DNA from 3 places in the Priestia sp. ABM2_011 genome. Region 1 is predicted to be linked to each of the others. Evidence: riboswitches for the same ligand, from Rfam matches in the RefSeq annotation. Region 1 holds a riboswitch; each other region holds the start of a gene.
What was found. A riboswitch is a leader RNA that binds a small molecule or an ion and turns the genes downstream of it on or off. The one in region 1 is predicted to bind cobalamin.

Region 1 (4,702 bases):
TCTCAACCTCTTTTGGAAAACCGTACGAAACCTTGTAGCAGAAGGCTCAGTCAAACGTTATAATAGATAATGAATGATGATATATTCTCTATATTTGTCATATATTTGTATTACATATGTAATTGAAGAAAAACATTCACTTGATATACTGTTTAATGACTTAACTTTATCTTAACATTCACAGTGAAATGCGTGTTTATAGAGGCTTAAAACATACACAGCAAATGGAGGAGCTATCATGGCAAACGAAAAGATGCAAGAAGGACTCAATCGTTTTATTAAGGAAGATTTAAATGACCTTTTAGGTAGACTGTTCCCCCTAATGGACCGAGAATGTGCGGAAGAAAAGAGAATGCTTATCGAAACGGCGGTAGAGTACATCTATTCTTCAGGGTATCATCAAGGAGCAAAAGACTTGATTGAAACACATCGAAAAGATGATTACAAATTATTAAGGCAAAAATTAGCGTCAACGCCTCCTGAAAACTAATTTTTTTGAAATTTCTTTTGACAACATAAATGTAAGGTGTTAAGATGACTCTACATTCAAAATATTATAAACAATTAAAACTCTTATTGAGAGAGGCGGAGGGACTGGCCCTGTGAAGCCCGGCAACCATTTAACAATCTTGTTAAAAAGGTGCTACATCCTGCAAAGCGTACAGCTTTGAAAAATAAGAGAGGATTTCATAGATACTATGCCTCTCTATTCATGATAGAGAGGCTTTTTATTTTATGTGAATATGTTTTGAATGAACAATTTCATAGAAATGCATCAGGTGCTGTGTAACGAATGTACGCAGCTTAAAAGGGAAGACCGGTGAAAAGCCGGCGCGGTCCCGCCACTGTAATGGGGAGCAACTTATTAACCACTGTTTCATGTTGAAATGGGAAGGGATAGGAAGCGATGAACCTAAGTCAGGAGACCTGCCTGTTGTATGCACTTAAGCTCTACGGGATATAGAGAGGAGTGAGGAATACGTGTTGAGAAAAACAGGCTATCTCAACTTTAGTTAAGTATGCGTATCATCTCTCTTTTCATTTCGAAAAGGGAGATTTTTTAGTTTAGCGATAAAAAAATATATAGGGAGTGGAAAAAATGAGCAGTGTAAAAAGTTCAAATGTAGGTTATCCAAGAATTGGTGAAAAACGAGAATGGAAAAAAGCGCTTGAGCAGTTTTGGGCAGGAAAGATAGAGAAAGATATCTTTCTTCAGGAAATTGAAGCTCTTCGTCTTGGGCATCTGAAAAAACAGCGTGACGCAGGAATTGAATTAATTCCAGTCGGCGATTTTAGCTTATACGATCACGTGTTAGATACAGCCGCTATGTTTGGTTTGGTGCCAAAGCGCTTTGAATATAACGGAGGCCCGGTATCCCTTGAAACGTATTTTGACATCGCCCGAGGAACAAAAGGTGCGGTAGCCTCTACGATGACAAAATGGTTTAACACAAATTATCACTATATCGTACCAGAGCTTGACGAATGTACGCCTGCCCTTGTAGAAAATCGTCCGCTTCAATTTTACAAAGAAGCAAAACAAAAGCTGAATATCAAAGGCAAACCCGTTATTTTAGGTCCAGTAACATTTGTGAAGCTGTCAAAAGGATATAAAAAAAGTGAGTTTAAAAAAGTAGTTGAACAGTTTGTTCCTCTTTATGCAACAATCTTAGCGGAGCTGGAGGCAGAAGGGGTCGAGTGGGTACAAATAGATGAGCCGATTTTAGCTACAACGCTATCAAAAGAAGACCTGGCACTGTATAAAGAAGTCTATGAAGCTTTGAAAAAAGCGGCACCGAATGTAAAAGTCATTTTGCAGACGTATTTTGACAGCGTAGATTACTATAAAGAAGTAGTTGCTCTTCCTGTTCACGGAATTGGATTGGATTTTGTACATGACCGAGGCGAAAATCTCACGGCGCTTAATAAATATGGTTTTCCAACTGATAAAGTGCTGGCAGCAGGAGTGATTGACGGACGAAACATTTGGCGTGAAAACTTGGACGAACAGCTTTTAACAATCAGTGAAATTGAAGAAGCCGTATCAAAAGACCGTTTGATTCTGCAGCCTTCATCAAGTTTATTACATGTTCCTGTCACGGTGAAAAGCGAAAAAACCATTGAGCCAATTCTAAAAAACGCGCTGTCTTTTGCAGATGAAAAGCTAAAGGAAATCACGCTTTTAACAAAAGCGGTGCAGCAAGGAAAAGAAGCAATAGAAAAAGAAATAAGTGAAAGTAAACAGGCGATTCAAGCATTAAATGGATCATCTTTTCGAAACCATCAAGACGTGCAAAAAGAGCTGAAGCAGCTGCACAGCTATAAAGCACAGCGCCAAGCGTCGTTTGACGTACGTCAACGCGTTCAGCAAGAAGCGTTTCAACTGCCGCTTCTTCCAACGACAACAATTGGAAGCTTTCCGCAAACAAACGAAGTGCGAAAAGAGCGTCTGAAGTGGCGTAAAGGAGAGTTAAGCGATGAAGCATATGAAGCGTACATTAACGCTGAAATCAAAAAATGGATTGAAATTCAAGAAGACATCGGCTTAGATGTCCTTGTGCACGGAGAGTTTGAGCGCACGGACATGGTTGAATACTTCGGTGAAAAATTAGGAGGTTTTCAGTTTACGAAGTTTGGCTGGGTGCAATCATACGGTTCTCGCTGCGTGAAGCCGCCGCTTATTTACGGAGATGTCTCGTACGAGCAGGCGATGACGATCAAAGAAACGGTCTACGCACAGTCTCTAACCAATAAGCCTGTTAAAGGAATGCTGACGGGGCCGATTACGATTTTAAACTGGTCATTTGTGCGTGATGATATCCCGCGCTACGACGTGGCAAATCAAATTGCGCTTGCTCTTAGAAAAGAAGTGGAAGCACTTGAAAGTCAGGGCATCTCAATGATTCAAGTAGATGAACCGGCGCTGCGTGAAGGACTGCCGTTAAAACGAGAAAACTGGGAAAGCTACTTGAACGCCGCGGTGTACGCGTTCAAATTAGCCACAGTATCGGTGCAAAACGAGACGCAAATTCACACGCATATGTGCTATTCGGAATTCGAAGAGATTATTGATGCGATCAAAGCGCTTGATGCCGACGTGATTTCCATTGAAACGTCCAAAAGCCATGGTGAATTAATTTATGCGTTTGAAAAACATACGTATAACCAGGGAATTGGACTTGGCGTATATGATATCCACAGCCCGCGCGTACCGAAGCTTGAAGAGCTGACACGAAACATTGACCGCGCTCTAAAAGTGCTTGATCCTGCATTGTTTTGGATTAATCCCGACTGCGGTCTTAAAACAAGAGGAATCAGCGAGACGGTGGAAGCTTTAAAAGTGATGGTTGAGTCTGCAAAACAAACAAGAAAAAATTTATTACAAAACGCTTAATAACAAGAAAGTAAAGGCCAAGCAGTGTAAACGCTACATTGCTTGGTCTTATGGGTTTTTAAAGGCCAAAAATATCCATTGACACTTCCCTTAGATTTTTGTATCTTTTTAAAGGTGTTTTTAAAATCAGGGAGGTACAACATGAGTAACAACAGCACGCAGCACGTTAAAATTGTAACAGCTGATCCATCAGCGCTAGGCCTATTCGGACTTGCCATGGTGACACTTGTTGCATCGTTTCAAAAGCTTGGGGTAACCGATGGTGTTTCATTGGTATTGCCATGGGCGATTTTTTTAGGCGGAATAGGGCAGCTAATCGCGTCTATGCAAGATTTCAAACATAATAATACCTTCGGCGCAACGGCTTTTGGTGCCTTCGGTTTATTTTGGCTAGGTGTAGCTATGACATGGCTTATTCAGCTTGGAGCATTTGGAGAAGCGCTCGCAAAAGAAGCGGATCCGAAGCAGCTAGCATTTGCTTTTGTCGGCTACTTAATTTTCAGCGTTTTTATGACGATTGGAGCAATGGGCACTCATAAAGTATTATTTATTATTTTTGTGTTAATTGATTTTTTATTTATTGGATTATCGCTAAGTACATTTGGTGTGGCATATGAATACACGCACTTACTAGCAGCAGTCTCAGAGCTATTAATTGCTCTGTTTTCATTCTATGGATCTGCAGCGGCTGTATTAAATACTCACTATGGTCGAGTTGTGCTTCCAGTGGGCAAGCCATTTGGTGCATTTATTAAATAATCAAGACGTTCATTAAACAGCGAAGTAGGGTTGAATTCTGTATGATGCAGAGGTCAATCCTTTTTTGTTTGTGCGTTTTTATATATAGTAGAAAGAGAGAAAGAGAATAGTAGCTTTTAATGAAAGGAAACGTTTCAATGATTATAAGACAAGTGGATGAAAAAGATTTAAACCAATTAATTACGTTAGAAAACAAAGGGTTTACACCTGATGAAGCTGCCTCAAAAGATGCATTTATCACGCGGATCAAAACCATTACTGATACGTTTATCATCGCTGAAGAAAATGACGAAATAATTGGATATGTGAACGGACCCGTCATTTCAGCTCCGTTTATTACGGATGATTTGTTTGAAAAAACGATTTCGAACCCTGAAACAGGTGGTCATCAAAGTATTTTAGGTATCGTTGTAAACCCCAAGCATCATCATAAAGGAATTGCCAGTATGCTGCTAAAAGAGTTTGAAAAACAAGCGCGGAACAAACAGCGCGTAACGGTGACTTTAACATGTAAAGAAGAATTGATTCCGTTTTATGAAAAAAACGGAT
Region 2 (4,702 bases), 2.9 Mb from region 1:
CATGAAATCCCTGGGAAGCCACCTAGACTCTTTTGGTTTAATGCCTTATTGACACTGTGCTTAATGACTCTCTTGATCATAGACATACTTCCTATTCCAATTTTATTTGCTATTGCTTTTGCCATTGCTTTATTTGTTAATTTTCCTCATCCAAAAGAACAGCAGGAAAGAATCTTAAGTCATGCAAACAGCTTTGTAATGGTTAGTACATTGGTTTTTGCAGCCGGAATTTTCACAGGCGTTTTTACAGAAACAAAAATGATGGATGCCATGGCAAATACTATTGTCAGCCTAACTCCTGAATGGCTGGGCTCTCACCTTCCCTTAGTTGTAGCAATAACGAGCCTTCCTCTTAGCTTTGTATTTTCACCTGATGCTTATTACTTTGGCATTTTACCTGTTATTAGCCATACAGCAGCTAATTTTGGTGTAGACCCTGTAGAGATAGGACGAGCAGCTTTATTGGGACATTCCACAACTGGGTTTCCTCTATCTCCTTTAGTACCCGCTACTTTCATTCTGATTGGGCTGGTTGAAGTAGATTTCGGCGAGCATCAAAAGTTTCTTTTCAAGTGGGCCTTTGGGACAACTATTGTCATGACGATTACAGCCATTTTAACGAATGCTATTTCATTTTAGAATCCTACCATAAAAAGGAAGCCGACTACCATAAGGCAATCGGCTCACACATGTAGGATATTGATTTAACACTAACAAAGTACAACACAACACTAGTAATTATATAATATATTTCATTATTTTGAAAGCGATTTCATATATATTTTTAAAAATATTTTGTTACTTGTTTTTTACAGAAAAGAACCACGTTTCAGCCAATTCGAAACGTGGTTCTTTTCTGTAAGGACTTGCCCTACAGGCTATAAATGTAAGTTACGTTCATTATAGCCTGAGCCCATATACAGATTCCATGGTAATTACTGTATGATCTCGTTACGTTACGACTCGTTGTATTTTTCTGTCCATGTGCAGCGTATTCCATGGTTCATCCTGTTCAGCTAGCCTTTTGATAAAGCCTTGTGAAGCCCAAAAAGGAATAGCGCCAGGTAAAAAAGGATGAGTATGCAGATACAGCGTGTCATAAAAATGACTTTGGGCAAATTGTTCAACTGCTTTTAACAGCTGCTGTCCAATGCCTAGACGCCGGTACGCTGGATCGACATAGCATTTTACAATCTCAGCTGCAGTTCTATGTTCATATCGCTCTTTTAATGCATGAAACCGTCCATCGTAAGCGTATAAACCAATGGTTCCAATTACTTGTTGATTTTCCGTAACAGCTGCAAAAAAAGCAGCGTCTTTCGCTTGAACGTAATGTTCATTAAAATGAAGCAAATCCACAGGAAGCTGATTTTTTTCCAGCATAGGAAATAGCTCATTCCGCATATTCATGACAAACTGAATCACTTCAGCATCCTTTTCTTTTACTTCTTTAATTTGATACATTTGTACTTCTTGCACGTTTACTGTCACATCCTTTTAACGATCATTGTATACTTTTTCTTTTCTCTGCTTATGCTGCAATGTTAACTACGGCGTTACGTCTAAATGCTGAGTCAGCATATAATACTCGCTTGGATGTGTTGTCCAGTTTTTCACTTTTTGATTATAAGCAACAACAATGTTTGGATGTACAATCGATGACGTCAGCATTTTTCTATTAATCAAAGCGGTTGCTTGTTTGGCTAACTGATCTCGTTTTGCGTCATCTACTGTTGAATTTAACTGTTCTATCATTTTTGTTAGCGTATCATCATTAATCCGGCTGGCATTTAAACCACCGCCGGGCAAATAGTTCGTACTTAAATAATAACTGGCATCTCCTCTAGGTGCTGTGATAAGGCTGTACAATGCTAAATCCCAATCATCTTTTGCCATTACATATTCATCGCTATCTTCAACTAGGTGAATCTTAATAGTAATTCCTAACTCTTTGGCATTAGACTGTATAAGCTGAGCAATTAAAGGCAGTTCTGGCAAAGAACTGTATGTGACAAGAGAGAGCGATAGTGGCTTTCCATTTTTGATTGCTTTGTCATTTTTGATTTGATAGCCTGCTTTCTCTAAATATTTTTTAGCAGATGTCATACCTCTTTGCTCATTAGCAGTACTATCAGCAAAAGGAAATTGGGGTAAAAATGGACCTCGAGCCGCTGCCGCTTGATTGTTCATGATGCTGCTAACAATTTCTTTTCGGTTCAATAAGGTATCGATAGCTTTTCTTACATTTTCGTCTTTTAATGCGTCATTGGTTTGATTGTAAAGCAATAAATGGGTGCGCACACTAGGTACTCCACTTACTTTAAAAGACGGATCTGTTTGTAAAGTGCCCAAGCTTTCTAAAGGCGGGCGATAAATAATATCGGCTGTTCCAGATTGAAGAGCAGCAACTCGCGCATTAGCATCTTCGTTAAATCCAAAGATCGCACTTTTCAATTTCACTTTTCCACCCCAATAATTTTCATATCTTTCTAATTTCACTTGATTTCCTTGATCAAAAGACAAGACGCGAAATGGACCCGTACCAATGGGCTTCTTAGCTATATTAGAAGCATCAACATCTATAATAGCTGTATTTGGATGCACTAATTCAGAAGGAAATTTAGGCATTGGTTCTTTTAATGTAATTGTCAGCGCATGACTGTTCGCTTTCATTTCTTTAATATTTAAAGCGTTTTTCATCGCATAACTTTGGTCTATCGTTCTTTGAAGAGAAGATTTAACGGCATTTGCATCCAGCGCTTTTCCATTTTGAAACGTGATGTTCTTTCTTATCATAAATGTCCATGTAAGGCCGTTATCTTTCGTTTCCCACTTTTCAGCAAGCCAAGGCTTTATTTTTAAATCGTCGTTGATTTTAACAAGCGTCTCCCCTACTCCCCCACGAACTGCTGTATAATTATCGTCCGTATGAGGATCAAGCGTTGCAGATGTAAAATTAAATAAAAACGTCACACTTTTATCCGTTTTCTTTCTTTCTTTTATACTTACGCTCTCTTCATTAGGAGCGCAAGCAGTGAGGCAAAGTAACACGAGAAATATCATAGATACAAGTTTTTTATTATTTATCATTCATTTTTCCACCTTCTATTTTAATACACAAAAAAAAGCACTTCTAAAAAGAAGTGCTTGCCTTCACAACAAATTCAGATAAACGTATCCCTTGTTTATCGTATTTTTGATTCTGCCAAAACACCTCCCTATCCTCGTAGGTTATTGTGTGCTGCGATTTATGGCAGGTCTCCTGGCTTCAAGTCATTGCCTTATACCGCCTTCCCGTCTCTAAATAGACAGTGGCTTTTTGACATAAGGCTCCTTGTTACAGTGGCGGGACCGCTCCGGATTTTCACCGGATTCCCTTTTAAGGCAATTGAAAAACAATTGCCACCATAAAAGCTGGTTATTTAATTTAGTAGCGTGCTCTTGAAACTCTAGAAGTGGAAGCTGATGGTGAAATATCTTCATCATCAAATCCAGTGGCAATAACGGTTACCATCATTTCGTCCTTTAAATCTTCATTAATCACAGATCCAAAAATCATATTTAAGTCCTGATCAGAAGCGGACGTGACAATATCTGCTGCTTCCTGTACTTCGTAAAGACTCAGGCTGCTGCCGCTCGTAATGTTCAGCAGCACGCCTCTTGCTCCATCAATCGATGCATCTAGCAGCGGACTAGAAATCGCTTTTTTCGCTGCTTCAATTGCTCGATCTGATCCCGAAGCTCGTCCGATACCCATAAGCGCAAATCCTTGATTAGACATAATTGTTTTTACATCAGCAAAGTCAAGGTTAATCAGCCCCGGAACAGCGATTAAATCTGAAATACCTTGAATACCTTGGCGAAGAACATTATCTGCTTCACGGAATGCTTCAAGCATAGGTGTCTTTTTATCAACGATTTCAAGCAAGCGGTCGTTTGGAATGACAATAAGGGTATCTACCGATTCATTCATCGCAGTAATACCGCCTACTGCTTGCTTGGTACGTTTATTTCCTTCAAACTTGAAAGGGCGAGTAACTACTCCAATTGTTAAAGCATTTAGTTCACGGGCAATTTGGGCAATAACCGGAGCTGCTCCAGTACCAGTGCCTCCCCCCATGCCAGCTGTTACGAATACCATATCTGCGCCTTGCAGTACTTCTTGAATTTGCTCTCTGCTTTCTTCTGCAGCTTCTCTTCCTACTTCTGGATTAGCTCCTGCACCTAATCCTCGCGTTAATGCCGCACCAATCTGCATTTTCACATCTGCTTTAGATAAATTAAGCGCCTGAGCATCCGTATTAACGGCGATAAATTCTACCCCTTGTACACCATGTTCAATCATACGGTTAACGGTGTTATTTCCTCCACCGCCGACTCCAATTACTTTAATTCGCACTAATGGCGATACATCTGCATCAAATCCAAACATTCTAAGTTCCTCCTCAATGATCAAAATTACTTTCTCTTATTATCCGAAAAAACACGTGAAGAACCTTTTACTCCTATGTTTAACGCGTAACTGTTCTTTTGTTTTACAGATTTTATACATTTCTCTTTTAACCTTTAAATCTTTACATCTTTATGTAAAATTATTGTTGTTCTGAAGTTAGTACGCCGAACTCTTTTTTGGTTTTCCCACTCAAAACGGCATATAAGCTTATTGTATCATTCATTTGACAGATGTCTGTATTTAATTTTG
Region 3 (4,702 bases), 3.1 Mb from region 1:
TTCCGTGACTTCTAAAGAAACGACTTCACCGTTCGTCCAAATGACCGGAGTATGCGAAATTGCGTATAGGTGGCCGTCGTCTTCTTTGATGGTTGTTTGTTCATTTGAATAATAAGAATAGGATAAGTCCTGAAGCTCTTTCGTTTGATCAGTAACCGATACAACTAAAGGCCTCCCTGATTTAGGCAAAATACGAATCATTCCGTTAGGAGGCAAATAGGCACGAAGCAAATTGGCTTGTTTAACCGTCGAACTTGTTTGTTTTAGACCATGTGTTACGTTGCTTGTTTCTGCTTGCAAACGTTCAATTGCATTGTCTTCCATGGTTTTCTTGAAAATGAAGTAAATCGAGCTGTTCGCAATCACTAGCAGAATAAAAAGCAGCACAGTTGATGTAAGGATAATCTTTGTTTGCAGTTTCATGAGCTACTCCTTAAGCATATAGCCAACGCCCCGCACTGTTTGAATGTAGGGTGTTGAAAATGGAGCATCAATTTTTTTGCGCAAATAACGAATGTATACGTATACAATATTCGTGTCGCCGTAGTAATCAAATCCCCACACGTTTGTAAGAAGCTGTTCAAAGCTTAGCACTTGATTGTTGTTTTGAAGCATATAGACAAGCAAATCATATTCTTTAGGAGTCAGCTCAATAGCTTCATTTTCACGCGTGACTTCTCGCGTTTTTTCATTCACAACTAAAGTTCCTAGCTGCAGAGTATCTGCTTCTTTTTCAGCAGGAGATGCTGATGCAGGATGGCGAAGCCAGACGCGGATACGTGCAAAAAGCTCCTCAATTTGAAAGGGCTTTGTAATGTAATCGTTCGCTCCTAAATCTAGTCCGCTTACCTTATCAGGAAGGGCGTCTCGAGCGGTTAATAAGATAACGGGCGTCTGATCATCGTTTGCTCGAATGCGACGCAGTACTTCGAGTCCGCTCAATTCAGGAAGCATCACATCTAAAAGCAGCAAATCCCAATCATGTGCTTGAAACTCTGCCAATCCTTCTGTCCCTGTATAAGCCATGCCCGTTTCGTACCCTTCGTGTTCAAGCTCGAGCTGAATCAAACGAGCAATTTTGCGTTCATCTTCTACAATTAAAATTCTGCCTTTACTCAAAAAAATTCCCCCTTGTGTCTATGTATAGTTGCGTACATTATAGCATGGAGAGATTCGGGGTGTATAAATGATAAGGAAATCAATGGTTATTTACTAAATATATCAATAATAGCCCGAGAAATAATGTTCATTTTCCCAAGAAACTGATAAGATAGCTAATGACATTTAAAAATAAGAAAGGATTTCGATTATGTTATCAGCTATTAATTCAGTAGACTATACCATTTTCCATGCGGTGAATCAGTATGCCTCGCATGTGAAGTTTGTAGATTCGCTAATGGTATTCTTTGCAGATTATGCCCAGTATGTACTTATTGTTTTACTCGGCTTGTTTTTACTTATTAATAAAAACGGCAGCCGTGTTGTAGCATTTCAAGCTTTATGTGCTTGTGCCACAGGAGTCATTATCAATAAAGTGATTAGTTTATTTGCTTATCGAGATCGTCCGTTTATCTCTCACCACGTGAATCAGCTTATTGATCACGCCGCGAATTCTTCATTTCCAAGCGATCATGCTACATCTGCATTAGTTATCACTTTTACCATCTGGCTGCATTTCAAACGTTCAGGGCGCATGTGGGTTGTCATGGGTGCACTCATTGCATTTTCACGCGTATGGGTTGGCGTTCACTATCCATTCGATGTGTTAACAGGAGCTATTCTAGGCTGCGTGCTGGCGCTGTTTATTCATTATGTTATTTTTAATACGAAACTGATGAGGGCTATTACCAACTTGTCTATTTTTCGAAAATCAGCTTATGACGAACAGTCTCAATATTATTAAGAAAAAGTCGCATATACGCGGCTTTTTTTATTGGGAAATTTTTAATGTATTTAACACTTGTTTTTTAAAATTAAATTGTGTACAATTAAATTGCAGAAACGATAAATAAAAAATTTTAATAAAATTACTAAAAAAGAGGAGAGATTTATACATGAAAGCTTTATATGAAACGACAGTCGTTAACACAGGTGGAAGAACAGGAGAAGTTCATTCTTTAGATAATATCTTTAATTTAGACGTTGCAACACCTCCAGCGCTTGGTGGAGAAGCAACAACAGCAACAAACCCAGAGCAGCTATTTGCAGCTGGATACAGTGCTTGTTTCAACAGTGCGTTAGAATTTATGTTGAAAAAACATAACGTAGAAATTAAAAGCAGTGAAGTAAAAGCTACGGTTCAGCTGCTTCCAGATAAAGCTGATCAAGGAGTAAAAATTGCTGTAGCGCTTGAAGCTCATATCGAAGGCTTAGATTTAGAAACAGCTAAAAAATATGTAGACCTAGCCCACTCATACTGCCCGTATTCAAAAGCAATCAGCGGCAACGTAGACGTAACGGTAGAAGTAGTTTAATTGCTTTAAAAAGCCCTGTTAAGCATGTAAAGCTTAGCAGGGCTTTTTTATTTGAATTTTCTCTATTCATTTGTAAGGAGTACTAGTATAATGAGGAAGAAAATGAATCATTCGCACAGTTTAGGTGCTCTTACATAGCGTAAGAGGTAACAGGGAATCGAGTGCAAATCTCGAGCGGTCCAGCCACTGTAAGCAGGGAGTTTTCTATCTTATCGTCACTCAAAACGGGGAAGGCGGTAGAAAATGATGATCTCAAGCCAGGAGACCTACCTATTCTGTACACTTGACTCTTCTAGGAAAGAGGCGGTGTATCAAGGTACGCAGTGAGCAATTACTGTTTATTTTCATATGCCGACACATCCTCAATTTCTATAGAATTGAGGCTTTTTTACGTTTTATTTTAAAAAAAGGAGTGTAGGAAATGGAAGGTTTATCAGTTTTTTTACTTGTCTTTTTATTAGGAATCAGGCACGGATTAGATGCAGATCACTTAGCTTTTATTGATGGCCAGACCCGATATAATTGGCGAATGGGCAGCCGTTTTGCCCCGTGGGTCGGAACGCTGTTTTCACTCGGTCATGGAGGAATGGTGGCCGTCACGGCCGGGGTGCTGGGCGTAGTGATGAAGAATTTTACGTTTCCAGCATATTTCGATCATTTTGCATCTTGGGTATCTATCATCTCTCTCTTTCTGATTGGGACATTAAACACATATCATTTGCTTCGAACTAAAAACAAAGAAGAAGAGTTTCAGGTGAGCGGGTTAAAAGGGAAGTTTATTCCGAAAATCGCAAAAGGAACAACGAATCCTTTTTTAATTATTCTTGTAGGAGCGCTGTTTGCCCTAGCAGCTGAAACGGTCAGTCAAACGGCCGTGTGGTCTCTAGCTGTAGGGAACGCAGGCAAATATACGCCGCTTTTATTAGGACTAGTATTTATGTTTGGTATGATGCTGACAGATACAATCGATTCACTGATTGTACATAAAATGGTGAATGAATCGAGTAAGTTTGGGCAATCTGCTTCCCGCTTGATGGGCTGGGTTATTGTTATCCTCGCATATGGGGTGTCCTTCTACTTAGCATTCACTTTCTTTAATCCATGGGCCGAAGTAAACTTTGAAATGGTTGGCGTTATTTTGTTTATTTTTTTAGTGTCTATGTTTGTATTTGTAAGTGTGAAGTCAAAAGGGAAAAATATCAAAATAAATGTCAATTAATAAAATGAAAGCTTTAATCTGTTGAAGATTGAAGCTTTTTTGTATAAATTTGTTGAAGTTTATGGCTATTTTCGGTCGGTTATGAATAAGTTAAAGTATTATCTGTATTTTAAGGATGGAAAATTGTCTGAAAACCATTATAATTAAGGATAATTTAAGGTCGTTATGTGAAACGTAGAACATACTCATACGTACGATAAATAAAAGCAATGAATGCACAAGCAGCAGGGGTTGTTTGGAGGAGGAATTGATTTGAGTCAGGTAATGGTAGAACAAAGCGTATTTAGTTATTTAAAAGAACATGAACAAGAGATGCTCGAAGATTTAGTTGGATTTGTGAAAAAAGAATCACCGTCCTACAGTAAAGAGTTAGTGGATCAGTGTGGAATGTATTTAACGCAGCTGTTTCAGAAGCGTTTAGGCGTAGGGTATGAAATCATAGAAGAAAAAGAAGTAGGAAACCACTTGAAATTTACGATTGGAGAAGGAGAGAAGCAGCTTTTAATTATCGGTCACTTTGACACGGTATGGGAAAAGGGAAGGCTGAGTCTAAGAACAGAAGGAAACAAGCTTTATGGTCCGGGAATTTTAGATATGAAAGGCGGCATTATACAATCTATATGGGCGATTAAAGCGATTCAAGAGCTTGGCTTATCGCTGGATAAAAAAATTGTGTTTTTTTGCAATTCAGATGAAGAGATTGGATCAATTTCCTCTAAAAAATATATAGAAGAAGAAGCACAAAGAAGTGAAGCAGTGCTAGTAGCAGAACCTGCGGTGGCGGGTTCAGGTGCGTTAAAAACGTCGCGCAAAGGAGCGGGGATTTTCACCGTAAAGGTGTGGGGACGAGCAGCCCACGCTGGTAATCACCACAAAGAAGGAATCAATGCTATTGAAGAGCTAGCGCGCCAAGTGATTTTTCTGCAGAGCTTAACCGATTATGAAAAAGGTACAACGGTGAACGTTGGGACATTTACCGGAGGCAGCGGTACAAATGTAGTGCCGGAAT

Region 2: it holds a riboswitch for cobalamin, as region 1 does, so the genes downstream of both, nikA (nickel ABC transporter substrate-binding protein) here and metE (5-methyltetrahydropteroyltriglutamate--homocysteine S-methyltransferase) in region 1, are expected to answer to the same signal.
Region 3: it holds a riboswitch for cobalamin, as region 1 does, so the genes downstream of both, ACXAE4_RS26280 (HoxN/HupN/NixA family nickel/cobalt transporter) here and metE (5-methyltetrahydropteroyltriglutamate--homocysteine S-methyltransferase) in region 1, are expected to answer to the same signal.

Annotation. Positions count from the first base shown of each region.
Region 1 is NZ_JBSWUB010000001.1:1,904,999-1,909,700, forward strand. Features, by position in the region: gene ACXAE4_RS10120 (hypothetical protein) at 239-490, shown strand; SAM riboswitch class I at 571-681, shown strand; cobalamin riboswitch at 761-949, shown strand; gene metE (5-methyltetrahydropteroyltriglutamate--homocysteine S-methyltransferase) at 1,100-3,394, shown strand; gene ACXAE4_RS10130 (acetate uptake transporter) at 3,536-4,153, shown strand; gene ACXAE4_RS10135 (GNAT family N-acetyltransferase) at 4,273-4,702, shown strand, end outside.
Region 2 is NZ_JBSWUB010000001.1:4,800,886-4,805,587, forward strand. Features, by position in the region: gene ACXAE4_RS25260 (CitMHS family transporter) at 1-639, shown strand, start outside; gene ACXAE4_RS25265 (GNAT family N-acetyltransferase) at 952-1,479, opposite strand; gene nikA (nickel ABC transporter substrate-binding protein) at 1,549-3,090, opposite strand; cobalamin riboswitch at 3,235-3,425, opposite strand; gene ftsZ (cell division protein FtsZ) at 3,428-4,432, opposite strand.
Region 3 is NZ_JBSWUB010000001.1:4,995,935-5,000,636, reverse strand. Features, by position in the region: gene ACXAE4_RS26300 (HAMP domain-containing sensor histidine kinase) at 1-423, opposite strand, end outside; gene ACXAE4_RS26295 (response regulator transcription factor) at 427-1,119, opposite strand; gene ACXAE4_RS26290 (undecaprenyl-diphosphatase) at 1,310-1,903, shown strand; gene ACXAE4_RS26285 (organic hydroperoxide resistance protein) at 2,055-2,474, shown strand; cobalamin riboswitch at 2,580-2,762, shown strand; gene ACXAE4_RS26280 (HoxN/HupN/NixA family nickel/cobalt transporter) at 2,896-3,693, shown strand; gene ACXAE4_RS26275 (M20 family metallopeptidase) at 3,925-4,702, shown strand, end outside.